Regions from separate parts of the Lactobacillus sp. UMNPBX12 genome, predicted to be linked through region 1. Evidence: predicted binding sites of a transcription regulator. Region 1 holds the regulator's gene; the other holds the start of a gene.

Evidence for each region. Region 1 encodes Rex, which represses fermentation and respiration genes when NADH is low (regulators of the CRP and FNR family bind a similar motif). Its sites were predicted from a motif close to TTGTGAANTANTTCACAA; they were not measured.
Region 2: the regulator Rex is predicted to act here: its motif matches at 4,468-4,485, upstream of CP363_RS01740 (FMN-binding protein).

Annotation. Positions count from the first base shown of each region.
Region 1 covers NZ_PCYY01000013.1:29,151-44,711, forward strand. Annotated here, with positions in the region: gene mutL (DNA mismatch repair endonuclease MutL) at 1-299, opposite strand, end outside; gene mutS (DNA mismatch repair protein MutS) at 299-2,875, opposite strand; gene groL (chaperonin GroEL) at 3,134-4,759, opposite strand; gene groES (co-chaperone GroES) at 4,813-5,097, opposite strand; gene CP363_RS06540 (hypothetical protein) at 5,279-5,794, opposite strand; gene CP363_RS06545 (NlpC/P60 family protein) at 5,840-6,808, opposite strand; gene CP363_RS06550 (sucrose-specific PTS transporter subunit IIBC) at 6,964-8,913, opposite strand; gene CP363_RS06555 (sucrose-6-phosphate hydrolase) at 9,125-10,582, shown strand; gene CP363_RS06560 (LacI family DNA-binding transcriptional regulator) at 10,598-11,584, shown strand; gene CP363_RS06565 (redox-sensing transcriptional repressor Rex) at 11,622-12,257, opposite strand; gene CP363_RS06570 (ABC-F family ATP-binding cassette domain-containing protein) at 12,433-14,355, shown strand; partial or broken gene CP363_RS06575 (IS3 family transposase) at 14,403-15,561, opposite strand, start outside.
Region 2 covers NZ_PCYY01000002.1:154,224-169,784, reverse strand. Annotated here, with positions in the region: gene CP363_RS01765 (GntR family transcriptional regulator) at 1-105, shown strand, start outside; gene CP363_RS01760 (6-phospho-beta-glucosidase) at 192-1,640, shown strand; partial or broken gene CP363_RS01755 (DNA alkylation repair protein) at 1,704-2,359, opposite strand; gene CP363_RS01750 (nucleoside hydrolase) at 2,491-3,417, shown strand; gene CP363_RS01745 (hypothetical protein) at 3,443-3,958, opposite strand; gene CP363_RS01740 (FMN-binding protein) at 3,968-4,234, opposite strand; gene CP363_RS01735 (Mbeg1-like protein) at 4,570-6,180, shown strand; gene CP363_RS01730 (serine hydrolase) at 6,223-7,266, opposite strand; gene CP363_RS01725 (aspartate-semialdehyde dehydrogenase) at 7,429-8,487, opposite strand; gene CP363_RS01720 (aminotransferase class I/II-fold pyridoxal phosphate-dependent enzyme) at 8,487-9,662, opposite strand; gene dapB (4-hydroxy-tetrahydrodipicolinate reductase) at 9,674-10,453, opposite strand; gene dapA (4-hydroxy-tetrahydrodipicolinate synthase) at 10,460-11,386, opposite strand; gene CP363_RS01705 (N-acetyldiaminopimelate deacetylase) at 11,388-12,542, opposite strand; gene dapD (2,3,4,5-tetrahydropyridine-2,6-dicarboxylate N-acetyltransferase) at 12,544-13,251, opposite strand; gene lysA (diaminopimelate decarboxylase) at 13,266-14,576, opposite strand; lysine riboswitch at 14,669-14,829, opposite strand; partial or broken gene CP363_RS01690 (aspartate kinase) at 14,791-15,561, shown strand, end outside.

The sequences.
Region 1 (15,561 bases):
AATGCTTCTCCGCGGAAGCCTAAAGTGGAAACTTTAAATAAATCGTGTTCATTGGCAATCTTGCTTGTCGCATGTCGGGTAAAGGCTAGATCAACTTGATCACGTGCAATCCCCATCCCATTGTCTTGAACTACAATCTGTTTCAAACCAGCATCTACAAAATCAACGCGAATTCGAGTAGCACCAGCATCTAACGAGTTTTCTACTAATTCCTTAACTACGCTAGCTGGGCGCTCAATTACTTCTCCGGCTGCAATCTGATTAGTTAAAGTTTCCGATAACTCATGAATTTTGCTCATTAATCGTCATCCTTTAAATCTTTTTGCCAATCAGCTACCATTTGCATAACCTGCAACGGTGTCTTATCTGCTAAATAAAGATTAGAAATATCATCAAGTATATCTTGTTGTGCATCAGTTATTGCGGGCTTGTCATTTTGTGTTTCAGTTTCTTCAACACTGTTTTCCACAGGCTCTGCAAATAAATCTAATTGCTGCGAAACTGGTGCTAGTTCACTGCCTTGTGCTTCAAGCCGCTTTAATAATTTAGTTGCCTCTCGCAAAACGTTGCGCGGCAAACCTGCTAATTGAGCTACATGAATTCCGTAACTTTGATCAGCAGGTCCAGGTAGGATTTTATGCAAGAAGATTAACTTGCCATTTTCTTCGGTAGCACCAACGTGAATATTTTTCAGATGATCCAGAGTCTCATCCATCACTGTCAATTCATGATAGTGCGTAGCAAATAATGCCTTAGCACCAACTTTGTCGTGTAAGTACTTAACAATTGCACCAGCTAAAGCCATTCCATCGTAAGTAGCCGTACCACGACCAATTTCGTCAAAGAGAACCAAACTGCGCTTAGTAGCATACTGCAAGGCTTCATTAGCTTCACTCATCTCTACCATAAAGGTACTTTGACCTGAAATTAAGTCATCAGCTGCTCCAATTCTTGTAAAAATTTGATCAAAAATTGGCAAATCAGCACTATCAGCTGGCACAAAGGAACCTACTTGAGCCATGATCGCAATCAAAGCCATTTGTCTCATATAGGTACTCTTACCAGACATGTTAGGACCTGTAATTAAATAAATGTTGGTTCCTTCATCCATTTTGACATCGTTAGGAATATATGAACCAGCCGTCATTACTTTTTCCACAACTGGATGACGGCCGTTAGTCACATTAATATCTTGATTATCTGCGTGAAAAGTTGGCCGGCAATAATTATTTTGTTCAGCTACTGTCGCAAAACCACAATAAACATCCAGCGCTGCTAGTTGCCCACCTAATTTTTGTAAAGCAGGGATATACTTCTTAACGTCCTCACGCAGCTTAACAAATAAATCATATTCCAAGTCAGTTGACCGTGTCTGTGCCTCAAGAATTAGATTCTCATGTTCCTTGAGTTCCGGTGTGATATAACGCTCAGCGTTAGTCAAAGTTTGTTTACGCGTATAACGATCAAGTGGCACCTTAGACTTGTTACCGTTAGAAACCTGAATATAATAGCCAAAGACCTTGTTATAACCGACCTTTAAGTTATCAATACCTGTCTTTTGCCGCTCATCTGCTTCCATCTCAGCCAACCATTTTTTTCCATTGTTCATGGCATCCCGATAGCGATCAAGCTGCGGATCAACCCCACCTTGAATCAGGCCACCTTCAGTAGTCAACACAGGTGGATCCTTCACGATAGTGGAAGTAATCATTTCGGCAACGCCCTTTAATGGATCAATTTTTTTAGCAAAATCGACCAAGATATCTGAATCTGATTGCTCTAAAGCATCTAAAATAACTGGAACGGCCTGCAAAGAACGTGATAATTGTAGTAATTCGCGCGCATTAACGTTACCAAAAGCAATTCGACCAGTTAAACGTTCCAAGTCGTAAACACCTTTTAAGGCATCAACTGCATTTTCTCGTGTAAAGTAGCCATCAAGCAAGGCCTGCACCATTTCTTCACGATGGTTAATTTCATCCATGTTTAATAATGGACGAGCTAGCCACTGCTTAAGCAAGCGTCCACCCATGGCAGTGTGTGTTTTATCCAAAACCCAGAAAAGTGAACCCATTTTTTTGCCAGTTTTGGCAGAAGCAACCAATTCCAAATTATTCTGCACAGTATGTGACATCTGCAAATATTGATTTACTTCATAGCTTTTGGCAATCTGCAAGTGCGCTAAACTTCTCTTTTGAGTTGAAAGCAAATAGCCAACTAACTGACGGGTAGCCTCTTTTTCAGCCCCATTAGTCAAATTCTGTTCAACATAAGAAATTTCAGCATGTTCACCTTCAATTGGAGTAGGACGAGAAATCGTAATGTTGGCCTTGTGCATAAAGTCTTTATTTTGTTCAGATAATGACCCGTTATACACAACTTCACGAGTACGAAGTGACAAGAGCTCATTGGAAACAGCATCGAAACTCTTTAAATGAGTAGCATAAATTTCACCAGTGGATAAATCACTGTAGGCTAAACCAAAGCCACTCTTAGTGGTAATTACTGATGTTAAGTAATTTGAATCTTTAGCATCATTTGGGCCTTCATTCATCATGGTTCCCGGCGTCACTAATTGAATAATTCCCCGTTTAACCATGCCTTTGGCCTTTTTAGGATCCTCAAGTTGTTCACAAAGTGCTACTTTATAACCCTTTTCAACTAAAGTATTTACATAAGTATCCACAGCCATATGAGGCACACCTGCCATTGGAATTGGATTCTTAGTTCTATTTGATCGGTGCGTTAAAGTCAATTCAAGAATCTGTGCACCTTTAACTGCGTCATCTTCAAACAGTTCGTAAAAGTCTCCGACGCGATAAAAAAGAAAGGCATCAGGATATTGTTTTTTAATTTCGTAATATTGCTCCATCATTGGAGTTGTTTTTTCCGTCATTTATGTCTCTTTCCTATTTCGTATTTTAGATAGAGTTACGTACAATATTATACGCTACAAAAAGAAAAACTTCGAAGCTGAACTGATTGTTTAACTTCGAAGTCATTTTAATTATATTTGTTTTTGAACTAGAGTGAGAGTTTGTGCATAAGTTTAGTGCTAAAGCACTGTAAATGAACTTGATTACTTCGTAATCAAGAATTATATATCTAAATGCTAAAGCATTAAGATATATAATTACATACCCATTCCTGGTGCACCAGCTTGTGGAGCTGGGTTAGCTGGCTTTTCTTCAGGAATTTCTGCAACAACAGCTTCAGTAGTAAGCAGAAGAGCGGCAATTGAAGCAGCATTTTGCAAAGCGGTTCTGGTTACCTTGGTTGGGTCAATGATACCAGCATCTACCATGTTTTCCCAAGTATCAGTAGCAGCATTGTAGCCAATTTCGTTTTCTTGCTTGAGTAAGTGGTTCAAAACAACTTCACCATTCTTACCTGCGTTTTCAGCAATTTGACGAACTGGTGCTGACAAAGCTCTTAATACGATTTGGATACCAGTATTTTCATCTGCAGTATCAGCCTTAAGATCATTGATAGCCTTCTCAACGTCTACTAAAGCAGTACCACCACCAGCAACGTAACCTTCATCAACAGCGGCACGAGTTGAGTTCAAAGCGTCTTCAATTCTGTAACGACGTTCCTTCAATTCGGTTTCAGTAGCAGCACCTACGTGGATAACAGCTACACCACCAGTTAACTTAGCAAGACGTTCTTGAAGCTTCTTCTTGTCAAAGTCTGAAGTTGATTCTTCAATTTGCTTTCTGATTGAATCTTCACGTTCTTGAATAGCATCCTTTGAACCAGCACCGTCAACAATAGTAGTTGAGTCCTTGGTTACAGTTACACGACGAGCTTGACCTAATTGATCAATCTTAGTGTCCTTTAATTCAAGACCTAAGTCATCAGTAATCACAGTACCACCAGTCAAAGCAGCAATATCTTGTAACTGAGCCTTACGACGGTCACCAAAGCCAGGAGCCTTAACAGCTACAACGTTGAAGGTACCACGAATCTTGTTCAATACAAGTGTTGGAAGAGCTTCACCAGTAACGTCATCAGCAATGATCAATAATGACTTACCTTGTTGAACAATTTCTTGAAGAAGTGGCAAGATATCTTGAATGTTTGAGATCTTCTTGTCAGTGATCAAAATGTAAGGATTATCAAGATCTGCTTCCATCTTATCGTTGTCAGTTACCATGTATTGTGATAAGTAACCACGATCAAATTGCATACCTTCAACTACTGAAAGTTCAGTATTGATACCACGTGAATCTTCAATAGTGATAACGCCATCGTGACCAACCTTTTCCATAGCGTCAGCGATTAAGTTACCAACTTCCTTTGAAGATGATGAAACTGCAGCTACGTTAGCAATTTGGTCTCTTGATTCAACCTTGTGGCTAATCTTGTGCAATTCATTAACAGCAGCTTCAGTAGCTTTTTCAATACCACGACGAATGCCAACTGGGTTAGCACCAGCAGTTACGTTCTTCATACCTTCATTAGTAATTGCTTGAGTCAAAACAGTTGCGGTAGTAGTACCGTCACCAGCAATATCATTAGTCTTTTGAGCAGCTTCAGCAACAAGTTTAGCACCCATGTTTTCGTAGTGGTCCTTTAACTCGATGGATTTTGCAATGGTAACACCATCGTTAGTGATGTCAGGGTTGCCGTAACTTTGTTCCAAAACAACGTTTCTACCCTTAGGACCAATAGTAGTCTTAACAGTATCAGCTAACTTATTAACACCCTTTAAAAGAGAACGTCTTGCATTTTCTGAGAATTTAATATCTTTTGCCATAGATTATCTATGCTCCTTAATTTACTTAATTATCGTTGGAAATTTTAACTAAATTACTTAGCAATAGCTAAAATGTCTTTTTCGTGAAGGACTAAGTACTTTTCACCTTCGTATTCAACGTCAGTGCCTGAGTATTTATCGTAAAGAACTACGTCACCCTTCTTAACAGCCATTGGAATCTTTTCACCGTTTGATGCGTAAGCACCTTCACCAACAGCTACAACTTCGCCTTCAGTTGGCTTCTTCTTAGCATTTGATGCTAAAACGATGCCACCAACAGTTTCTTCTTCTTCTTTCTTAACTTTAACGATCACGCGATCACCAATTGGTTGTAACACGTTTAGTCCCCCTTATGTTTAATTTTCTTCATTATATTTTTTATTACTTTATTAATCATTAGCACTCTTATTTGCTAAGTGCTAACTTACAAATATGATAATAAACTGTTTTGTGAAAAAAAGCAAGAAAAAATTAGCACTTTTTTCAATTGAGTGCTAATTTTGATTTTTCTTAACTTTTTTAACTAATTACAGTAATCAAACCATCAATAATGCCGTAAGTTAATCCCATTACATAGTACTTCTTATAAGCATCCCAGAAATCATGGCATTCTTTCTTATCTTTACCATCAATAAAAAAATATTTACCACTTTTTCTGCTGCTAAAAGTCTTAACCAAAGCATAGAAAACAGCAACTAGCGCCATAATAATGAAGAGAATGATTGGGATGAAGTAGCCAATAATATTTTGTAAGTTATATGCTACACCTGCTGCAATTACCACTAATAGATAAATTACAGCAACTAGTGGATTGCAGATCAAACGTGGCATTTTTACTTTAACCGACAATAACAGCGATAAAAGTAGCGGCAAGCTTAAGATAATTATTAAAACTAACACGTAAATATTATTGATCTCTTTTAATTGAGACGCAAAAGTATGATCAAGCTTACCCCAGAAAATACTTAGAATACCTACTACCCAATAGACAGCCGTCATAATCCAGACATGTTTAAGCGTGCTGTTCTTTTTCATTCTTATTATCCTTTATTGATTAGCAAAATTATAGCATAGAGCATACTATTTAACGGGGCGAGCATAAGTGATTCGACCTTTGGCCAGCTTATCGCTCAGTGAGCTACCTAAACTAGAGCGGTGCACATCATCTACACCTAAGTTGCCGCCCTCTTCAATAATTTGCGTGTCCCAACCATCATATTTGCCATCAACAATTGCTGCATGTCCGTTTTGACCAACACCATTGCCAGTATTAACAATCACAATATCACCTGGGCGAATATTCTTGGCAGAAATTTTCTTCAAATAGCCATGCGTACTTTTAGCATCTCGTTCCATTGGCAGAGTAAAAAATGGAGCATTTCCTACACGATATCCTGCTCTCTTCATTACGATCCACACAAATCCTGAACAATCAGTTGAACCGTTTTTATTAGGATGACGCCAACTGCCAAAATTAGTTCGGTATGCACCTGTTCCATAAGTGAAATAGCCTAATAATTTACGAGCATTCTTAATCACTCTATTATGATATCCTGAATCATCGAACATCGCTGGAGATGGATCCTCATTAATATTGTCATACCAAGCTATGTCAAAATTCACATCATCAGAGCTTAATTCTGTTGACTGATCTGAATCATCATTCACATCATCTTGTGCCTGATATGCCTCAAGCTTTGCTTTTTCTTGAGCATAATTTAAAACATTATTTTGTTTAATGTATGCGTTAGGACCGATCTTATAATAAGCAGTACCATTAATCGTCTTAGTTCCTTGCACATTAATGAACTTGCCTTCATATAGTTGTGATTCAATTACTGGAACATTACCGGTTTGTATCTGACCACGTGTCTTAAAACTGGTCCTCTTACCATTACTCTTATACACATTAGAAGTAGTTTTAACTACATAATCTGTCTTAGGATTAGGCACTGTTATCGCTGCCTTTATTTTAGAGCTAGTTAGATTAATGCTAAAGACAGTTAATCCAGTTACTAATACTCCAATAACTCCACTTTTTAACTTCATAAAACATACCCTCACTTTGTTTTTCTTTATAGAGAACATTTTACTCAAACTTAAAATTGAAGTGCAACACTTAGTACTAAAAAACGCCAAGAAACAATCTTTCTTAGCGTCTTTTATTCTAATTGTTTTAATTTTTTCTAGAGGAGTAGAAGAAACTAATTGTGTGCAGTAACAGCAATCAACTTGTCGCCGTGCTTGTCACCCGCATCAGTAATTCTTGAAACATTTGCATAGTTGGCAGTGTTAGTAATTACTACCATGACAGTAGTATCATAGCCTGCCTTCTTCACAGCATCTAAGTCAACTGTGCCGAGCTTATCGCCCTTGTTAACTCTTTGACCTTGCTTAACGAAACTTTCGAAGTGCTCGCCCTTAAGGTTTACAGTATCAAGACCAATGTGAATCAATACTTCTGCACCATCGTCTGACTTAATGCCATAAGCATGCTTAGTTTCATAAGCAATAGTCACAGTACCAGTAACTGGTGAATAGATCGTACCATCACTTGGAATAACGGCTGCACCATCACCCATTAACTTAGCAGAGAATACTTGATCATTAACTTTAGTTAAACTCTCAGGAGTACCATCAACTGGTGAAGCAATAACTTCATCCTTTAATGCCATTTGTTCCTTACCAAGCTTTTCAGCCTTTTGAGTTTCTTCAGCATAATCAGTTGCGTCGTTTACTGGAACATCTTGTTCAGCAACTTCTTCCTTCAAATGACCCTTACCATAAACATAAGTAAGGATGAAGGCAACAGCAAAACTAATTAATACGGAAACAACCCACATTGGAATAGTCTTAGGATAAATTGAAAGGAAGCCTAAGAAACCAGCTGAACCAAGAGCGGCTGCAGTAACATGCATCAAGCCCGCAAAAGCAGCAGCTACACCTGAACCAATTAAGGCACAGAAGAATGGGAATTTATACTTCAAGTTAACACCGAAAAGTGCTGGTTCAGTAATACCAAGAAGTGCTGAAACACCTGATGAACTAGCCAAGCCCTTCATCTTCTTGTTCTTAGTTAAGAAGTAAACAGCGAAAGTTGCGGCACCTTGAGCTACGTTAGCCATACATGCGGTAACAAAGATAAAGTCACCAGAGCTGGCTGGATTCTTAGCAAAGGCTGCTAAAAGCTGAGTTTCAACCGCTGGAAAACTTTGATGAAGCCCAGTAGTAACAATAGCTGAATAGGTAAGACCAAAGACACCCATCCCAAAGGCACCAGTAGTGTCATATAGCCAAACGATAACATTGGTAATACCATCTGATACGCCTTTGAAGACTGGCCCAATAATTGTAAAAGTCAAAAAGCCAGTAATCATAATTGAAAGAAGTGGCGTAAAGGTAAAGTCAACAGCTGATGGCAAGTGCTTGTGGAAGTACTTTTCCAAAATTGACAATACCCAAACAGCTACTAAAACTGGAATAACCTGGTATTGATAGTTAGTTTGCGCAACATGCAAGCCAAAAATGTCCCAGAAGTGATTTGCACCAAGGAGTCCAGGTGTCGTCATAATCATTCCGATTGTAGCACCCAAGAATTGGTTAGCACCGAACCGTTTAGCTGCCGACATTCCGACTAGAATTGGCATAAAAATAAACGGAGCTGCTGACATAACTTGAATCATACTTGAAATACCAGCAACATTCGGTACCATCTGAACAACTGACTTTGGTCCAAACAGACCTGGTGAAGTCAAGAAGTTGTTCAAAGCCATCAACAAACCACCAGCAACTAAGGCTGGAATGATTGGAACAAAGATGTCAGACAAAAGTTTAATGAAATCCATTACTGGATTCTTCTTTTTACCTTCAGCTGCAACCTTCTTTAAGTCATCAGTTGATAATTCTTTTAAACCAGTGATTTTAATGAACTCATCGTAAACGTCATTAACATCCCCTGGCCCAATAATTACTTGATATTGACCATTGGTTTTAAAAGTACCCTTAACATCTGGATCATTATCCAATGCTTTTTGGTCGACTTTTGAATCATCTTTTAATACTAAACGCAGACGAGTAGCACAGTGGGCACCGGCAATAATATTGTCACGGCCGACGTCTTTAATTACTCGTTCAGCCACTTTTCTGTGGTCCATATTGATTCCTCCTATGTAAACGTTTTATTCTCAATTCACTAATTATGATAACGCATTCAAAAAATATGTCAATCGTTTGACATAAAATTCTTTATTTCTTTTATTTACTTATGAATTAATAAGTATTTTCCTTTCTGTTAAACGTTTGACATATTTTTCAGACTAACTTAAAATACATGTAAAAAGACAACGCTTTCATGGAGGTATATTTATGGAATGGACAAGAGAAAAACGTTACTTACCTTATCAAGATTGGGACGCTGATACATTAATGCATTTGCAAGCACAAGCCGCAAACTCCCCTTACCAAATGCGCTATCATTTGCATCCTATTTCTGGCTTAATTAATGACCCTAATGGATTTTCCTACTTTGATGGTGCTTACCACCTCTTCTATCAATCATATCCATTCGGTGCAGTTCACGGTCTAAAGTCATGGTGGCACTTCAAATCAACTGACATGGTTCACTGGGAAAACTTAGGCTTAGGTATTGAACCAGACACAATGGCTGATTCACATGGAGCTTATTCTGGCTCTGCTCGCGAAATCGATGGTAAGCTTTTCATCATGTATACCGGTAACCACCGCGATGAAAATTGGGTACGTACTCCTTATCAAATCGGTGCTTGGATGGATAAAAATAATAAAGTTTCAGACAAAACCATCCTATTTAAGAATCCAGATCACATCACCGAACATTTTCGCGATCCCCAAATTATCAAAGAAAATGACACTTACTACGCAATTTTAGGTGCCCAAGATAAAAAGGAAAAACACGGTCACATTGACGTTTGGAAGTCTCAGGATCTAAAGAACTGGGAAGAATTGGGCTTCTTAGACTTTACCAACGAAGACATGGGCTACATGATCGAGTGTCCCAACATCGTCCGTGTTGATGGCAAAGTCGTGGTCATTTTCTGTCCTCAGGGTTTAGACAAAAAAGTAGCAGCTTATGATGACATTTACCCAAATATGTACGTTATTGCTGATGATATTGACTGGGAAAATCATAAGTTAATTAATCCAGGTAAATTACACAATTTGGATCACGGGTTCGATGTTTATGCCACTCAGGCCTTTAACGCCCCAGATGGTAATGCCTACGAAGTCAGTTGGGTTGGCTTGCCTGACACTACTTACCCTACTGATGATGAAAACTGGGCTAACTGCTTGAGTCAAGTGAAGGAACTCCACCTAAAGAGTGACAAGTTAATTCAAACGCCAGTTAAGGCAATAAGCAGTATCCGCAAAAACGAAGCAAGCATATCTAATCAAGTAGTCAGCGATCAAGCCGGCCAACAATTTGAACTTGAATTAACAATTAAGGCTAACCAAAGTGGCACTTTACATTTAGCTGCAAATAATGACTTAAGTAACAGTTTACAGCTCAATTTCAATACCAAAAATGGTAAATTAGTATTAGATCGTGCTCATGCTGGGCAAAAAGTAGCAGTTGATTATGGCGAAAGTCGAGCTATTACGCTTTCACCAAATCATGACCTCAAGCTTGATATCTTTGTTGATCATTCATTAATTGAAGTATTCGTTAATGATGGTGAAAAGGTATTGACTGGACGCTACTTTGCCGATCAGACCAACAAAAAAATTGCGTTTGCTCAAGACATTGACTACACTGGCAAGCTTTGGCAAATGCAAACAATTCTTTAAACGTCAGGTGATACTATGGCAGCAAAATTAAGCGACGTTGCCAAAAAAGCCGGTTGCTCTGTAACTACCGTTTCGCGGGTAATCAACAACCATGGCTATTTAAGTCAAAAAACTAAAGATAAAGTTTTTGCCGCAATGCGGGAATTAAATTATCGTCCCAATTCTATTGCCCGCTCATTACAAGGAAAGAAAATGAAATTAGTCGGTTTGATTTTTCCTGAGATCACTAATCCTTTTTTTGCGGAATTAGTACAGGATATCGAAACCACTTTATTCCAACAAAACTATAAAGTAATCCTATGCAATGCAGGACAAAACAAAGAAAAAGAACGCGAATATCTGCGCATGCTTCAGGCTAATCAAGTTGATGGCATTATCGCTGGTGCGCACAATCTAGGTATCAATGAATACCAACAACTAGGTTTGCCAATTGTCTCTTTCGACCGAAAGCTATCTGATAATGTTCCAATTGTTAGTTGTGATAATTATCAAGGCATCAAGTTGGCAGTACATGACTTGGTTCAAGCTGGTTGTCACAAAATTTACTTTCTGGGCAATGAACACAGAAAAGGTAATCCGACTGACGAACGACTAGCAGCTTATCTTGATGAAGCAAAGGAATGTCACTTTTCAGCCCACATTCGTTCAGTTGCTTTTTCTGATTCTTCCAACATTAAAAATATGAAAATTCATGACATGTTAGTCAATGATCATCCTGATGGCGTCGTCTGCACAGATGATTTAACTGCAGTTTTAGTTTTACAAGAAGCAAAAAAATTAGGCATTAAAGTGCCTAAGGAATTAAAAGTGATTGGTTTTGACGGAACAAAGCAAATTCAAACTTACCATTCGGAACTATCCACAATTGCTCAGCCAATTCATGATATTGCAACTTTATTGGTTAAGTTATTGCTTACCCGAATTTCCAATCCTGACGAAAAATTGCGCCAAAAGAATTATATTTTGCCTGTCAAATTAATCAAGAGTGAAACAACTGCATGAAAAAAAGCCGAAAATCGGCTTTTTCTTTTACTCAAATTTAGTTTTCTTTGTCACTATCTAAGAAATAGATCAACGTTTGCAATTCGGTTGCTAAGTCTACATTTTGTACTCGCACATCAGCTGGAGCTGATAAACGAATCGGAGTAAAGTTCATAATTCCCTTTACACCCGCATCAACCATTTCATCTGTAGTTTTCTGAGCAGCTGTTGAAGGAACTGTCAAAATTGCAATTGTAATCTGTTGATCACTTAGTTGTTGCTTTAAGTCGTCCATGTCATAAACGGGGACACCACTTAAGATACGACCAGTAATCTCCTTATTGATATCAAAAGCACAGGAAATTCGAATATTATTACTGCGCTTAAAGTTGTAATTAAGCAGCGCCCGTCCCAGATTACCTACACCTATTAAAGCAACATTAGTTAAAGTATCTTGATTCAAAATTTTCTTGAAGAAGCTCAATAAATTCTTTACATCATATCCATAGCCACGTTTTCCCAACGCACCAAAGTATGAAAAATCTCTTCTAATTGAAGCACTATCTACTTGAACTGCCTCTGACAGCTCAGTTGAAGAAACCTTATCTTTGCCTTCTTCATTTAAAATAATCAAATAACGGTAATATAATGGTAATCTTTTTGCCGTTGCTTTTGGGATTTTTATTTTTTCCATATAGGAACCCTCCAAACTTAAATGTTTGTGAATGTACAATCAAGCACTTCTATCATACCTGCTATGATAGTACTTATGCAAGTATCTTTTTCACAAATTATCATTTTTTTCACATATTTAACTTAAAAACAAACAATTTGCGCTATATGGTAGAATAGTGGTTAGGTGAAAAATTATGATTATTGCACAAGGACACGATTTAGAACAACAATTTGGGGCCAACACATTATTCAAAAATGTTAATTTTTCAATCGATTACAATGCCAGAATCGGATTGGTTGGCCCTAACGGGGTTGGTAAAACCACCCTGTTAAAAATAATGACTGGTGAGCAAGAACCAACTCACGGCGAATTTACAGTTAATAAAGGCATTGATGTTGGTTATATCGCTCAGGAAAATGCATTAGATGAAAATAAAACCATTTGGGATGAAATGGAAACCGTTTTCGCTCCTTTAATAAAGGAAGGAAAAAGCTTAGTTCAACTACAAGAAAAAATTGCAGATCATCCTGAAGATCAAGAATTGCTTAAGCAATACGATCAAAAGCAATTCAACTTTGAACAAAAAGGCGGTTATACTTATCAATCTGATATCAAGAGTATCTTAAATGGATTTAAGTTTCCTGAAGGTACTTGGCAGAAAAAGATTGGTAGTTTATCTGGTGGTGAAAAAACACGGTTAGCTTTCGTTAAATTACTTTTACGCAAACCTGCTCTGTTGTTATTGGACGAGCCAACTAACTACTTAGATTTAGATACCCTAGATTGGTTGGAAGGATTTTTAAAGAATTACAGTGGTGCAATCCTCGTGGTTTCCCACGACCAATATTTCTTAGATCATTTAGCAACCCAAATTTTTGAACTAGAATTTGGTAAATTAACTGCTTTTAAGGGCAACTATTCAGCCTATGTCATGCAGCGCGAGCAACGTGATAAGGACCAAGAAGCCGCTTATGAAAAGCAACAAGCTGAAATCAAAAAAGATGAAGAATTTATCCAAAAAAACTTGGTTCGAGCAACTACCACTAAGCGTGCACAAAGTCGGCGTAAAAAACTAGAAAAAATTGAGCGGATTACTCCACCTAAACATAAAAATAAGGTACGGATTCATTTTTCAAGCGATCATCCTTCTGGCAAGGAAGTATTAATTTTCAACGATTTGACGATTGGTTATCCCGATAAAACCATGGTTAAAGATATTTCCTTCCAGATTAATAAAGGAGATCGCGTCGCGATTATTGGACCAAATGGAATCGGTAAATCTACTCTGCTTAAGACTATTATGAAGCAATTAACGCCCAAGAGTGGCTCAATTAAGTATGGCGCATCCCTTGAGATTGGTTATTACGACCAAGAATTACAAGGACTAGATCCATCTAAGACTGTATTGGATACTGTTTGGGATCGTCACAAAACCATGCCTGAACGCGATGTACGGTCAATCTTAGCCAGCTTTTTATTCACAGCTAAAGACATTGATAAAACGGTAGGTCAATTATCTGGTGGACAAAAAGCACGGTTAACTTTAACTGTTTTATCACTTGAACATGATAACTTCTTACTGATGGATGAACCAACTAACCACTTAGATATCGAAGCAAAAGAAGTACTAGAAAAAGCTTTAAAAGACTTTGATGGTACCCTGCTCTTTGTTTCCCACGACCGTTACTTTATTAATCAACTAGCTAATAAGATTGTTTTAGTTCGCGATGGGCATGCTAAAGTCTACGATGGCAATTATTCTTATTATCTTGATGAGAAGGCAAAACAAGCAGCTATGGCTGAAAATAGTGCCGCTGAGCCAGAAGTCGAGCCAAGCAAACAAATTAGCCAGCAAAAACTTTCTTACCAAGAGCAAAAGCAACGTGATTCTCAAAAGAGAAAGTTGCAGCGTGCAATTGATAATGCAGAAAAACAAATTGAACAGCTTGAAGAACGAGAGCAAGAAATCCAAACCGAAATGGCCAATCCAGAAATTGCTTCAAGCTTTGATAAATTGGGGCCACTGCAAGAACAGCTTTCTGATGTACAACAGAAATTAGATGAAGCAAATTCTGCCTGGGAAAAGGCAATCGAAGAAATGGACAATTTTGAATAAAAGTATAATAAGTAAGTTCTATGTACTGAGACGTAAAAAGTAGACAATTAAAATATTGGATTAATACAGGCTTGACTTCGATACTCTTTCGGGGTTAAGCCTTTTAATCTGCTCTTTATCCTTTCGTTGTTACAGTATTCGATATATTCCTCGATTGCTTGAGTTAATTCTTGAAGATTATGATACTTGTATTCTTGATCATAGAACATTTCAGTTTTGAGCAGGCCAAAGAAGTTCTCCATTAGCCCATCATCCATGGAGTTGCCCTTTCTGGACATGCTTTGAGTAATACCATGGAGTTTTAAAGCTCGCTGATAACGAGGGCTTTGATACTGACAGCCCTGATCAGTATGAAAAATGCTGTTATTAAGAGCTGTTTCTTTGGCAAAAGCCTTGTCAAGCATTGTCATTACTAAATCCATATCTGGATGTTTGGAGATAGTATAAGAAACTATATCGCCACCGCAGCCGTCTAGAATAGGCGATAAATAAAGCTTTTCATTATTAAGATGAAATTCAGTGATATCAGTATACCATTTTGTGTTAGGCAGGGCTGCGAAGAAATCACGATGAATTAAATTTGGAGCTATTTTGCCAATAGTACCTTTATAGCTTGAATATTTGCGCTTATTGCGCCTGATGCCTTTAAGACCTAATTTATGCATCCAATAGCGAACGGTTTTCTCCGTAACTTTCCAGCCCTTTCTGATTAACTGCAAAGCTACTCTGCGATATCCATAGCGGCCCTGATGATGATTAAAAATCCCATGGATTCTAGCAATAAGCTTTGACCGTTTAGGCTTGGCGGGCTGTCGTTTGATAATCTTGTAGTATGAGCTTCTGGCAATTATAGGTAGCTCAGGGTGCTCTGCAATCGCAGCTAATACATAATTTAAACTAACTTTGAATTCTTGCCTTAGATCCGTAATCACCCTAGCTATTTCTTCTGATCTTCTTGATCCAAGGCACTTAGTTTTTTTACGTATTCGTTCACAATACGCAATCGCAAGTTTTCTTCTTTCAGCTGCTGGATCTCTTTGGAATAGCTTTGGTTTTTAGTAGTTAAAATTTCTATTCCGTGCATATCAATTAATCTAAGCATATAGTCTAAATTAGCTAGATTCATTCTGTACGCTTTAGCCAATTGACTGATTGAGATATTTTCATCTTTCCATTTATGATAAATTTCTATTTTTTGTTCTTTAT
Region 2 (15,561 bases), on a different contig from region 1:
TTATGTATTCAGCAAAAGGCATTCCTTGAAGACGGACGACCTTTTGAAATTTCTGAGTCACGTAATCGCTATGACCGTGGTGATTTAACAGTTAATGGCAAATAAGTGTTACTTGATTAAAAAAATCAATTATGGCAAAATGGCTCTCGTAAGCGTTTCCAATTACATACAAGAAAGTGAGGAAAAATTTAATGTATTCAGCAAAAATGCCTAAAAACTTTTTATGGGGTGGTGCAGTTGCTGCCCACCAACTTGAAGGTGCTTGGAAAGAAGGAGGAAAAGGTACTTCTGTTGCTGATGTAATGACCGTTGGTTCAGCTACTAGGCCACGTGAAATTACTGACGGTGTTCTTGAAGGCAAAAATTATCCTAATCACTCAGCCATTGATTTTTATCATCACTACAAAGAAGACATTAAATTAATGGCTGAAATGGGCTTCAAGGCTTTTAGAACTTCAATTGCCTGGACAAGAATCTTTCCTAATGGTGATGAAGCCGAACCTAACGAGGAGGGTTTAAAGTTCTATGACGACTTATTCGATACTTGTCATGAATACGGCATTGAACCCGTTATTACCCTCTCCCACTTTGAAATGCCTTTTAATTTAGCTAAAAACTATGGTGGTTTTACCAACCGAAAAGTAATCGATTTCTTCGTTCGTTTTGCAGAAGTTTGCTTCAAACGCTACAAGAATAAAGTTAAGTACTGGATGACCTTTAACGAAATTGATAATCAGTCTGCATTCAATAATGATTTCTTGATGACTACTAACTCAGGCATTTTGTTCAAAGATGGCATGACTGACAGAGATAAAGAAGCCGCCATGTATCAAGCAGGTCACTATGAATTAGTTGCTTCAGCCTTAGCTGTTAAGATTGGTCACAAGATTAATCCTGATTTCCAAATCGGTTGTATGATTAACTACTCACCTGTACGTCCGCTCACTCCATCAAGTGATGATGTCCTTTTAGCTGATAAATGGGAGCAACGCCGTGACTGGTTCTCAGATGTACATGTTTTTGGTGAATATCCAAATGCAGTTGAAGCCTACATTGAACGAAATGGCTATCGTCCTGATATAACTGATGAAGATAAAATTGTCCTAAAGGAAGGCACCGTTGACTACGTTGGCTTCTCCTACTATCAGACTACTACCGTTTCTAGCGAAAAAGTTAAACCTGATGAATTAACTGATTTGGCTAAAGCTGTTGCTAAGAATCCAACCTTAAAGCGTAGCGATTGGGGCTGGGAAATTGACCCAGAAGGCTTAAGAATTGCATTAAATCAATTGCAAGACCGTTATCACAAACCATTATTCATCGTTGAAAATGGTCTTGGAGCTTACGATAAAGTTGAAACTGATGGGTCAATTCACGATGACTACAGAATTGACTACTTAAGAAACCATATTTCAGAAATGGAAAAGGCAGTTGAACTCGATGGAGTTAACTTAATGGGCTACTTACCATGGGGCTGTATTGACCTTGTTTCTGCAGGTACTGGTCAAATGGATAAGCGCTACGGCTTTATCTACGTTGATAAAAACGATGCTGGTGAAGGTACATTGGCTCGTTCACGTAAGGACTCATTCTTCTGGTACAAGAAAGTTATCGAATCTAACGGTCAAGACTTAGATTAATTAAACTATTAATAGCAAAAAACTGATATTCAGACTTTAATCATTGAATATCAGTTTTTTATTTTATAAATATTTACTGCCTTCTTTAATACTCAATTTAGCTAAATGCTCTCGATGCAGTTCAATGAAGTTACGCACCCAATCTGGATTGGTCTTAGAGTAATCACGCAAAGCCCAGCCAATGCCTTATTGATAAAAAACTCCTGACTATCAAGATTATTTTCAATAATTTTTTGTAATAACGCGGTGTTCATTTTCTTTTTACGCAATAATTGATGCTCAATCGCGACCCTTCTTACCCAGAAATCTGGATCTTGCGACCACTTGAGCATTAGATCGTCTACTCGATTATCCGTTAAGCCAACATAGCCATAAATTTTGATTAATGAGTCAATCGTATCCCACCATTGCTTTGTTCTAACAAAACGCTCAATTTTAGCTAAATCATCAAAAACAATATACTTTTTCATTGCCAATAAATAATCACAGGCAAAATATTGCAATTCGCGTTGTTCTTCATCCCATGCCTGGTCTAGCAACTTCCAGTCAACTTCTTTTTTCTTCTTTTCATCTTTCAAAAAATTATGAGAAATCGCCCTACGTTCTGGTGTTTGTAGGCCATAGAATAGAAATTGATTTCGCATGTAACCAACAAGATGATTGGCCTTTTCTTCATTTGCCCGAGCGCTAAATTCTTTTTTTAATGTTTCAATATTCATGTTTTTTATTTTAGCACAAAAAGAGGTCTCCAAATTCTAGAGACGCTTATCGTAAAAATAATCATCTACCCGATCATTTCAACTAAAATCTTGGTAGAATAAAAGTATCTATATTAAGAAAGGCATAAACAATGAAACAAATTTATTTTAACCATGATGGTAATATCGATGATTTAGTATCTTATCTGCTCTTACTACAAGCACCAAATATCAAACTTTTAGGCGTTGGTGCAATTGATGCAGACGGCTACATTGATCCTAGTGTTGAAGCATGTCGCAAAATGACCGATCTTTTTAACTTACGTGGTGATGATTTGACTATTGCTCGTTCCAACTCACGTGCAGTCAACCAATTTCCTCACGAGTGGCGGATGGCAACTTATTCATTTAATTATCTTCCCATGCTCAATGAAAGTGGCAAGATTGATACGCAACAGGCAAAGCTTCCTGCTCATTTAGACATGGTCGAAAAAATTAAAGAAGCAGACGAGCCTATCGCTTTAGTTATGACAGGTCCGTTAACTGACCTAGCTCGCGCTTTAGATGTCGATCCCGACATTGAGAAAAACATTGAAAAACTTTATTGGATGGGTGGTTCTCTTGATGGGCACGGCAACGTTGCTATGGTTAACGCTGACGGTAGTCAAGAATGGAACTCGTTTTGGGATCCATACGCAGTTAAACGCGTATTTGAATCAAATATTCCAATTCAGATGGTCGGATTAGAAAGTACGGAAGAATTACCACTTAACGATGAGTTGCGCCAGCACTGGGCAAGTTTACGCAAATATCCTGCAATGGACTTGATAGGACAAGGCTATAGTCTAATCGTATCTATACCATCAGCCGAACTCTACCTTTGGGATGTGCTAACTACAATCAGCGCACTATATCCAGAAGTTGTTGAAACCGAAACGGCTAAAGCAAGAGTCATCACTGATGGGTTAAGTGCAGGAAGCTTTGTACGGGATCCTAAAGGAAGAGAAGTAACTCTTGTTACTAAAGCCAATAAGGATCTCTTCTTCCAAAAGATGGATGAAATTTTAGAAAGAAAATAACAAAAAAGAGGCTCACGCCTCTTTTTTATATTGCCTTAATTGACTTTTTGTAAAGAATTACCGCAATCCAAACTGAAATGAATGATGGCAGTATCACAACTACAAACAAATTTGGATCTAAAAAATTACCTACTCTGATGAAGTTTGTAATTGAAGTAATATGTTTTATGTTACTAAATATCGCTTGATAAACTGTAACATATATTAACGACCACTGAATATAATATTCTACCAAAGTGAGTGTAGTTGTCGAAAACTTAAAAATTTTGCTAGCCAGTCGCATCCCCCAATAAACAAAAACACCTGAAAGTACAACAAATGCTGCTAACAGCAAAAACAAGTTTCCCAAATTAACATGGTCCCATTGACTCATGATCAAATACGCAATTACCATGAAAATTAAGAAATTAATTGTTGAACAACACAGCTGAATGACAAATAAAATTGCAGCCTTTAAGAATTCAAACTTGTGCTCTGATCTGAATAACAAAAATACTACTATAATAATTACAGCAATGATGAAATATGTAGTAACGTGCACAGTTATCTCCTACTTTGCCTGTTTTAAGGCTTCGCTTGTAGCCTCTTTAACCCCATTGGAAGTAAATGTTGCACCAGTAACAGCGTCGATATCAGCAGATTGTTTATCCAAAATTTCCTGCTTTAATGTTTTTTCTGCTTTTTGACCATACTGCGGCGTTTCCGTAGATAAATCTAAATCTACAGTTGAAATTTTATTATCAGCTACAGTTAATGTCACACCTACAAAGCCTGCCATGCCGCGTGCACGGGCACTATATGTTCCTTCTTTTAACATCCTTTTTCCTCTTTTTTATAAAACAAAAATACTGCTATATAATAAATATAACAGTATTCCTAAAAAAAGCCACAAAGATATTGTGTTTAGTATATCATATTGATATACTATTTCTTGGGTCTTGATTGTTTTTATAAGTCCTTATTATGACCCATGTGCAGGTAGTAGAATCCCCTTCTACCTGTTTTATTATACCACAATAAATAACTGATGTTATATCAAATCCTAAGTTCTTTTGAAAATTTTCTCAAAAGGGCTTTTTTCTTGCACTATCCTTTATAAGTTACGTTAAAATTGAAATGGAATTATAAAGTTATATTTAAAGAAGGTAAAGCATGTATCCAGATAATAATATTCTTACATATTTAAAATGGCGTGGTGACGTTGACTTCTCAACATCGCCTTTTAATGATATTGATGCACTTGTTTTATCTATTTTTTCTTATCTTGAATTACCAGGTATTGTTAAAAGTAACGGAACGACAATTAGTTTAGAGAAGGCTGCCAAGCTCTATTTTGCAGATGATCATCCTCGTTATGATAATTTGCAATACCAAGAACTATTTAAATTAATGGCTCATGCAGACCGCTTTAAAAATGCAAAACTGTCGTATTTTATTAGTACGTTAACTGAACATACTCAATTTAGTGCAATCAAAATTGAACTAACTGATGGGACCAACTTTATTGCTTTTCGTGGGACTGACGATTCACTAATTGGCTGGAAAGAAGATTTTGAAATTAGTTTTAAAATCACTGTAGCCCAACAACAAGCAGTAAAATTGCTCGAAACTATTCTCAAAGCTGATGATCAAGATTATTACTTAGGCGGTCACTCAAAAGGTGGCAATTTAGCTGAATATGCTGCCATTAATATTGAGCCCAAATTAAGAAAAAGAATCAAACGTATTTATACCTTTGATTCACCTGGAATTGCAGAAGAAATTGGTGCTCAGCTCCCTAATAAGTATTTGCAAAATACTCTACGCCGCTTTGTGCCAGATTTTAGCGTCATCGGTCGCTTATTTGAGTCGAAAAATATTCCAGCCACTATTGTTGATAGTACTCGCAAGGGACTAAGCCAACACGATGCTTTTTCCTGGCAAATAATCGGTTCTAACTTCGACACCAGACGCCACCGCAATGCTCAATCTCAAGTATATAATCAACTAATCAATCAATGGATTGGTAACGCCACCCTAGAAGAACGTGAGTCTTTAACTAATGACCTCTTCTCTGCTTTAAGCTCTAGCGGCGCAACTAAGATCAACGAACTTGATAAAAATGGTTTTGGCGGTTTTGGTGCAATTTTGTTTTCACTGGCTGATTCATCTCGGCGAACCCGTTTCGTCTTTGGTTCATTATTTTCCAGCATTTGGCAGACGATCAAGAGCCAGCAACTGACCAAAGCGCTTTTCTCAACAGACACAATTGTTGGTTGGGTGCTGGTAGTATTAGGAATCATTAGTCTAACTCTACCCCAATATGCAGTGCGCGCTTTTGGCGCCCTAGTTGCCTTCACGGGGATTGGTTTCAGTGTTCACCAAATTTTAACAACGGCAAAATCTAGTCTAAAAGACCGACAAAAAAACTTCTTTATTATTTCGTATTTAGTAGTTTTTGCTTTATCAACCGCGTTAATTTCTAATAACCGTCTACTAATTTTCTTAGCTCACTACTTCTTAGGACTATTCTTAATTATCTATTCCTACATTCGAATTAGGCAACTAGTCTTTCGTAAATTACCCGGAATTTTTCAGATTACTATTGTAGCGATCGAGGCATTAATTGCTTTTGCTTTAGGAATTATCGTAGTGGTTAACCCTAGTGCCTTTAATCGGAGAGCAATTATTATTATCGGTATTTTGCTAATTGCTTACGGCTTCTTCAAGTTAGTTGGCGAATTATTTGGCCAGCGCAGCAAAATGCCTAAAAATCATCGTTAAAAAAAGCTTGTTAACTTCAATATCAGTTAACAAGCTTTTTTCTTAGCCCTTAATAAAGGTATTAGCCTTTATATGCTTTAAAATGTTATACCCGATTGCACGAATATGATTTTTACTACCATAAGTTTGATTCAAAAACATTACAATTCCATTCTGATTATCAGTAGTCAGTTGCATCCAGTTAACAAAGTGGGTATCACCAAAATTGCCATAAGCGACTTTTAAAGTTTGATTCTTTTTCAGATAAAAACCACCTGAGTAAGTATTAACCTTAGAACTTAAATGACCAAGATAATGGAACTGTTTTTTAGTCAGAATCTTGCCATTTTGCATACCTGATTGGATTTTATAATAATCATTAGCCGTTGAAAATAGATTCCCAGCACCAGGCAATTGAGAAACAACATTACGATTAGCATAGGCACTAGCACTGTAATTTTTACCACCAGAATAAAGATATGAAATCGCATCAGTCTTTGACCGCGGAATTTGTTGGTAAATATAGGTTTGCTTCAACTTCAATGGTCGAATAACCCGCTGTTTCACATTAGCAGCATAAGACTTTCCCGTTACTTTACTGATAATGCCTGCCAGCAAAACATAGTTAGCATTATTGTAATTAAATTTACTGCGTCCCGTATTTTCTCGTGCATTGGCTTGGGCAATTATCCAATTGATCGCGCCATTTTCAGAAAAATTAACTCCATGATTAGATTCTGTTCCAATTACGTTAATTCCTGAGGTATGTGTCATTAACTGCCCCACCGTAATTTGGTTTGCATGCTTCAAATTTGGATACCAGCGTGAAATCTTAGTATTCTGATTGAATTTCTTCTGGTAGATTAACTGTGTAATTATTGCAGCAGTAACCATCTTTTGCAAAGAACCAACTGGATAAAGCAATTTTGTATTGCCATTTTTCAGTCGTTTGCTGTAATAACCGTAGCCTAAGCTAACACGTTGAGCATGCCCATTTTTTACAATTTCAATGCTTCCTCGTAACTGATGCTTTTTCATCATCTTAAGCGTATATTGCCATAGTTGCTTATTTGAATAACTCTTCGCCTGCACAGCATGATTTGACATTATCAAACACGATGAACAAAATAAAATGAAAGCTATCCCGAACTTTTTTAGTGTCTTCAAAATTTCAATCTCCTTTTAATCCTGAACTATTCTACCACAATCAAAAAGCGCAAAATCACTTTTAATCATGGTTTGCGCTTTCATTTTTATTTTTCAAAATTTTTATAGTAAGTTCATCTTAACTAGGTATTCCGCATTTTCAACCGTATTCCATGCAGCACCCTTAAGCAAATTATCGGCTACAATCCACATGTTGAAGGCACCCTTATTTTCATAATCAGGGCGAATGCGGCCAACAAAAGTTTCTCGCTTACCTGTTGCATTAATTGGTTGCGGATAAATTTGATGTTTAATATCATCTTCCAAAACATTACCTGGAAAGGCAGCAACTGTATCTTTAATATCTTGTGCCGTTGCAGTCTCATCTTCAACAGTAAAGTAGACACTTTCCCCATGAGAAATTGGCACAGGAACCCTAACACAAGTTGCAGTTACCTTGATATCTTTGGCATTCATGTCATTTAGCATGATCTTCTTTGTTTCATGAATCATCTTCCATTCTTCATGAGAATAGCCACTATCTTCTAAAACATCAATTTGAGGTAACAAATTAAAGGCTAATGGGTAATGCTTTTTGTCTCCTTTAGTAGGTAAAATATGAGCATCTGCTTGCATGTCTTTACCATCAAGGTAATCTTGACTTTCCTTTTTTAATTCATCAATTGCTGCTTGCCCTGCTCCTGAAGCAGCTTGATAAGTGGAAACGATAATTTGTTTCAAACCAAATTTTCTTCGAACTGGTTCCAAAGCCATTACCATTTGAATTGTTGAACAATTTGGATTGGCAATGATGCCGTGATGCTTTTTCAATGCTTCTGGATTAACTTCAGGTACAACCAGTGGTACATCTGGTTCCATTCTAAATGCTGATGTATTATCAACACAGACAGCACCACGCTTAACGGCTTCCGGCAGAAACTTCTTTGACACTGCACCACCAGCTGAGGAAAGTACTAAATCTACACCATCAAATGATTCTGGTGTAGTTTCTTCAACTGTCAAATCTTGATCCTTAAATTTTAAAACTGTACCTGCTGAACGTGAGGATGCGAGTAGCTTTAAGCTTTTAACTGGAATCGTTGATTGTTCCAATTGTTCGATCATTCTTCTTCCCACGGCACCAGTAGCACCTAGAATTGCAACATTATATTCTTTCACTATTATTTTTCTCCTCGCAAAAAATTCTTCATTCTTTCCATCGCTTCATGTAGATTTTCATCACTGGAAGCATATGACATTCTAACGTACCCTTCTCCACCAGGACCAAAAGCACTACCTGGAGTAATACCGACTTTTGCTTCAAATGCTAAATCCAGTGCAAATTGCATATCATTTTTACCATATTTAGCTGGAATCTTAGCGAAAATATAAAATGCTCCCTGTGGTTTAACTGCTTGCATCCCCATCTTAGCTAATTCATCCAACACAAAATCGCGCCGTCTTTGATATATTTTGCGGTATTTTTCTGGATCATCCAATCCATGCTCCAAAGCTTCAGTCGCTGCAGCTTGAGAAGAGTCAGTTGTAGTCGTAACCATTAAACCATGGACTTTACCAATTTGTTCCATAATTTTTGCCGGACCAGCTACATAACCCAGTCGGTATCCTGTCATTGCATGTGACTTAGATAATCCAGAAATATAAATTGCCCGTTCAGGAATCACACTTGCAATTGAAAAATGCTTAACGCCATAAGTTAAAGTACTGTAAATTTCATCAGTAATTACGTACAGATTGTGTGCTTTTATCACTTCAGCTAATGCCCTAATTTCGCTTTCGGTGTATTCAACTCCTGTCGGATTAACTGGGTAGTTTAAGATAACCGCCTTGATATTAGATTCTTCCTTAAGTGTACTTTCTAATCTTTCTGGCCTTAATTTAAAGTTATCTTCTGACGTGTTCATTAATACATAATCTGCATCTGCTAAAGTTGCAACTGGCCAATATAGTGAAAATACCGGTGTAGGAATAGCAACCTTATCACCCGGATTGGTAATTGAAAATAGTGTCGCATTAATTGCTTCAGTTGCGCCAACTGTAACCACAATTTCAGTTTCTGGATCGTAAACTACTCCAGTTGCTTTTTTCAAATAATTGCTAATTGCTTGCCTAAGTTCCAATTTTCCCTTTTGTGGCGCATAGTGTGAATCATTATTTCGAATACTTTCAATTGCAGCTGTTTTAACATGCTCAGGTGTATTCATATCAGGCTCACCCAAAGTCAGCTTGATAATTCCAGGAATGGTTGAAACTTTATTATCAAAAATCCTAATCCCCGAAGCCTTAACAGATTGAATCTTCTTACTTAAAGCCAAGTCATTTGCTAATTCTGGCATAATTTTTCCTCTTATAAAATATTCTCTAAGCCAATAACTAGTTCAGTTAATTGATCAACTTTTTCTAAAGCAACTTTAACCCCACTCATAAAGGAATCACGATCAAATGAATCCTGTCTAATGGTTAAAGCTTCGCCAGGTCCACCAAATAAAACTTGCTCATGTGCAATATAGCCAGGTAAGCGTACTGAATGGATTTTAATTCCTTGATAATCTCCACCGCGAACATTGGCTAAAGTCTCAGTTTCATCAGGCGCAGTTTGATGTTCAGGACGATTTTGCGCGATCATTTTTGCAGTAGCTAAGGCAGTGCCTGAAGGTGCATCTTTTTTATCTGCATGATGCATTTCAATAATTTCAACATCAGGGAAATACTTAGCAGCTTCTTCAGCAAACTTCATTAATAAAACTGCTGACATTCCAAAATTAGGTGCGATTAAACCACCTAATTTTTCCTTTTTGGCTAGTTCAATCAAAGTTGCTTCTTGATCATCACTCAAGCCAGTAGTTCCAACAATAGGTTTAATTTGATGCGTTAAAGCAAAACAAACATTGTCATAGACAGCTGCGGGAGTAGTAAAATCAATCCAAATATCTGCAGCATGGTCAGGAATTTGACTTAATTGGTTAAAAATTTGGGCTGTTTTAGGTAAATGATATCTTTCAGGCTCATTTACTGCCTTTGGAGCAAATCCAGCCACCAATTCAAAATTGGGCAGCTGATTAACTAAACTAACAGCCTTTTGCCCCATTGCGCCAGTAAACCCAGCTATTAGTACTTTTTTAGGCATCTCGTCTTACCAATCCTTTCCTAAATTAAGTGGCAACTTTTGCATCAATGCATTAGCATTTAAACCTAAATGCTGGGCCAACTTTTCTTTTTCCTCATCACCTAAAGCGACTAATGGCAAACGACATCCCCCTACTATAAATCCTTGAGCATTCAAGGCTGCCTTAACAGGAGCTGGTGAAGGATACATAAACAAAGCCTGCATTTTCGGCGTTAACCAGCGTTGAATCGTGCCCGCCTCAGGATAATTTCCTTCATAAAGATCATCAAACATTCGCCGCATTTGTTTGCAATATAAATGGCTAGCTACGGAAATAACGCCATTGGCTCCTAGTAATCTTGCAGGTAACGCTTGCGTATCTTCACCACTAAATACCAAAAAATTAGGATCTTTATGATCAATAATGTATTCCATTTCTTCTAAAGATGCACATTGTTTGATTCCCTTAATATTTTTAAGGCGTGATAATTGGACTACCGTTTCTTTTTCCATCTTCACGCCAGTTCGACCAGGGATGTTATAGATCAAAATTGGGATCTTAGTTTGTTCATTGATAGCACTAAAATGTGCAATCATGCTACGCTGATCAGGCTTATTGTACGGTGGCACTACTACTAAGGCATAATCAATTCCTTTAATTTGTGCTACCTCATTGGTGAAGGCGATAGTGGTTGCAGTGTCGTTACTGCCCGTTCCTGCAATAACCGGAACACGTCCATTAACAATTTGACCAAAATGCTGGTACAAGTCTATCTTTTCATCATGAGTCAGAGTTGGCGTTTCTCCGGTCGTACCACCAACTACAAAGCCATTGCAACCTTGGTCAATTAAATAATTAACCAGCTTTTCTAAACTGGCAAAATCTATTTTTTGATTCTCATCAAATGGCGTAACAATCGCCGTTAACAAATCTGCATCAATTAATGTTGCCATTTTATTGCCTCATTCTATTAATCAAAAATCCTTTGATTGCATCAACGCCGCGCTGAATGCTTTTCTCATCAGGATTAAGTGTAGCCGTATGCAATTGTGAATCAGGATCACCAACACCTAGCCAAAACATTGTCCCAGGGAATTTAGCCAGCAAAAAGCCAAAATCTTCACCTGTCATTTTTGGTTCAGTAGTAATAAAGTTAACCGTCGGCTGACTTTTCATATATGAAATAAAGTTCTTGGTTAATTGTGGGTTATTTTCTACTGGCCAATATCCACCTTGATTCAAATCTAACTTCACTTCTACACCAAAGCTTTTCTCAATACCAAGACAGATTTCTTTGAGACGTTGATCGATTGTCAAAATCATATTTTGAGTTAAGCCACGAATCGTGCCCTCAATTCTAGCTTGACCTGCAATTACATTTCTAATCGTACCAGCTTCGATTTTGCCTAGAGTAATAACACCACTTTGAATTGGATCTATGCTTCGTGAAATAATAGTTTGAACCTGCATGATCAAACTTGCTGCTGCAACTACCGTATCATTTGCATCTTGCGGAAAAGCTGCGTGTCCACTTTTACCTAAAATATCAATATTGACTTCAGTTGTACCAGCAAAAAGTGTACCCATCCGACACCCAATGCTACCAGCAGGCAAAGCGGGGTTATCATGCAAGCCATAGAACTCGTCAGGTTTAAATTGATCATGAAAAATTCTTTTTTCATAAGCTTGCATCCCACCACTTTGGCTTTCCTCGGCTGGCTGAAAGAAAAAAAGCAAATTATCTTGTGGCTGATTTTCACTAAAATAGCTTAACAAACCTAATGCCACGGTCATATGAATATCATGTCCACATGCATGCATTACTCCCTCATGTTTTGATGAAAATGCCAGTCCAGTTTTTTCAGTAACTGGTAAAGCATCGATATCAGCACGATATCCTATCGTTCTGTGCGGTTTTCTTCCTTTAACTAATACTAGAATTGCGGTAGGCAGTGTCGACGGTATCTCAACTTCCAAATAATCTTGCTTAAATTTTTGAATTATCTCGATTAAATAATCATGTGTTTCTTTTTCTGCTAGTGCTAATTCAGGTATTTGATGTAAATGCCTTCTAATTTGAATTAACTCACTTTCACTTAAAACTGACATTTTATAACTTTCTCAGATTATCTTCTAGTTCCGTCTTACTACTAGTTTTTTCATCAACTTTTTTAATAATTTTAGCAGGAACGCCCGCTACCATCGTATGTGCTGGCACATCATGAGTAACTACTGCTCCGGCTGCAATAACGGCTCCTTCACCTACATGAACACCCTCAATTACAACTGCATTAGCTCCAATCATGACATTATCATCAATTTGAACCGGTTTAGCTGAAGCAGGCTCAATTACACCAGCCAATACGCTACCAGCTCCAATATGACAATGTTGTCCAACAATGGCACGGCCACCGAGAACTACGCCCATATCAATCATGGTATTAGCCCCGATTTCTGCTCCAATATTAATAATGGCACCCATCATAATTACTGCATTATTACCGATTACCACTTGATCACGAATAATAGCTCCTGGTTCAATTCGAGCATTAACTTTTTTGAAGTCCAATAAAGGAACTGCTGAATTTCGTGCATCATTTTCAATATGGTAGGCCGTAATTTGATGATTTTCTTTTAAAAATGGTTCAATATCTTTCCAGTCACCAAAGATCACGCCAGAATGAGCTTCAGTAAAATTCTCAATTTTCTTTGGAAAATCAATTTGTGCTAAATCTCCTTTAATAAAGACTTTTACCGGTGTCTTTTTTGGTGCATTACCGATGTAATCAATAATACTTTTTGCATTTAACTTTGCCATCTTTTTTCTCTTTTCTAATTTAAATATGATTGATCTAAATGAACCAAGTCTTCTAAACTTTCACGCTTAATGACTAATTTTGCTTTACCATTTTCTGCAAATACCACTGCTGGTCGAGGATTACGATTATAATTTGAAGCCATTGAATACCCATATGCACCTGTATCCAACATCGCTAACAAGTCTCCAGCTTTGACTTGTGGCAAAGCTTGATCTTCTGCTAATATATCGCCACTCTCGCAATACTTACCAGCAATACGAACATGTTCAGTCAAAGGCGCTTGTGGATCGGTGGCTAAAACTGTTTCATACTTAGCCTGATAAAGTGCAGGGCGAATATTATCTCCCATCCCGCCATCGACAGTAATATAAGAACGATAACCTGGAATATCCTTACGGCTACCCACCGTATAAAGGTTGTAACCGGCTGGACCAACAATTGATCTTCCCGGTTCAATATCGATTTCAGGTAAAGGATAATTCATTTTTTCAGCTTCAGTTTTGATCACCTTAACAATCGTCTTAACAAATTCTTCTGGTCGTAATGGATGATCTTCTTGGGTATATTTAATCCCAAAACCGCCACCAATATTAATAACTTGTGCAAGATAGCCATACTTTTCTCGCCAATCTTGCGCTACTACCATTAATTTTTGTGCTGCCATTTCAAAGCCGTTTAAGGCAAAAATCTGTGAGCCAATGTGAGCATGAATCCCCAACATTTTCATCCTAGGATTAGCTAGAACTTGTTTTAATGCCTTTTCTGCTTGACCTGATTCAAGATCAAAGCCAAATTTACTATCAATCTGACCTGTTTGATCATATTCATGGGTATGTGCTGAAATCCCTGGTGCAATACGCAACATGACACTAATCGTAGCATCGTACTTTTTTAAAACTTGCGCCAATAACTGAATCTCATGAAAATTATCAATAATAATTTTGCCAACATGATTTTTTACGGCCATTTCCAATTCAGTTAATGATTTATTATTACCATGAAAGCTAACTCTCTCCATTGGAAAATTGGCTTTTATTGCAGTAAATAACTCACCTGCTGAAACTACGTCAGTGTATGCTCCCTCTTCTGCAATAACCTGATATATTGCGATTGCTGCGAAAGCTTTACTTGCATAACTAACAGCATAGGCCATGTTTTCTTCTTCAAAAACTTTCTTAAAAGCCCGAATTTGTCGACGAATTTGATCGACATCATAAACTACTAATGGCGTACCATACTTTTGAGCTAATTCTACTGTATCAACTCCACCAATCGTTAAATGGCCTTGCTCATTAATCTGATCTACTGCAATTTGTGAATTCATTTTGTTCTCCTGTCTTTTTCAGGCGAAACGCTAATAAAAAATCCATTGTCTGCGCCAAACAAACAATGGATTAATTTCTACTTAATCTATGGTCGATAGCGCTCCGCGAATTTTGTTCGCGACAGTCCGCAGTTTATTCAACTACGCCCCAGCTCAAGCCTTTAGCATGACTCAGCTTCGGCAACCTCCCCTTTTACAATTCATCTTCGTTTTGCCCAATGATGCCATTGTCAATCCAGAGAGCTACTTAAATCTTGACCAAATTAAAATTAAGGCTGATGAACGTATCGTATTTCCTGGCTTTTTTGGCATGACTCCGTCTGGTAATATCGCCACTTTTTCCCGTGGCGGGTCAGACATTACCGGGGCTATTCTAGCTCGCGGCTTTCATGCTGATCTCTATGAAAATTTTACAGATGTCAATGGGATTTTTGCCGCTAATCCTCATATTATTGAGCATCCCCAATCCATCAAGAAAATGACTTATCGCGAAATGCGAGAGTTGTCATATGCTGGCTTTTCTGTTTTTCACGATGAAGCATTGATTCCTGCTATTCAAGGACAGATTCCTATCAATGTGAAAAATACTCATGATCCTAGCAATCCTGGCACTATGATTGTCCCAGAAAAGGATTTTGTCCCAGATAATGCAATAACCGGCGTAACCAGCCAAAAACATTTTTCCGCATTATATTTGCATAAATATTTGCTCAATAAAGAAGCTGGTTTCACCTTACGTATATTACAAATTTTATACCAACATAATATTCCATATGAGCATATGCCATCTGGGATTGACGATATTACCATTATTTTTAACAATGATTTTCTAAACGATCAGTTAATTGATCAAATTTGTAATGAAATTCAAGCTACAATTAATCCAGATCAACTCGAATGGATTGAAGATTATGCAATTATTATGGTTGTCGGCGAAGGAATGCGACAAAAACATACCATCAGCCGTCAAATTATCGATTCTTTA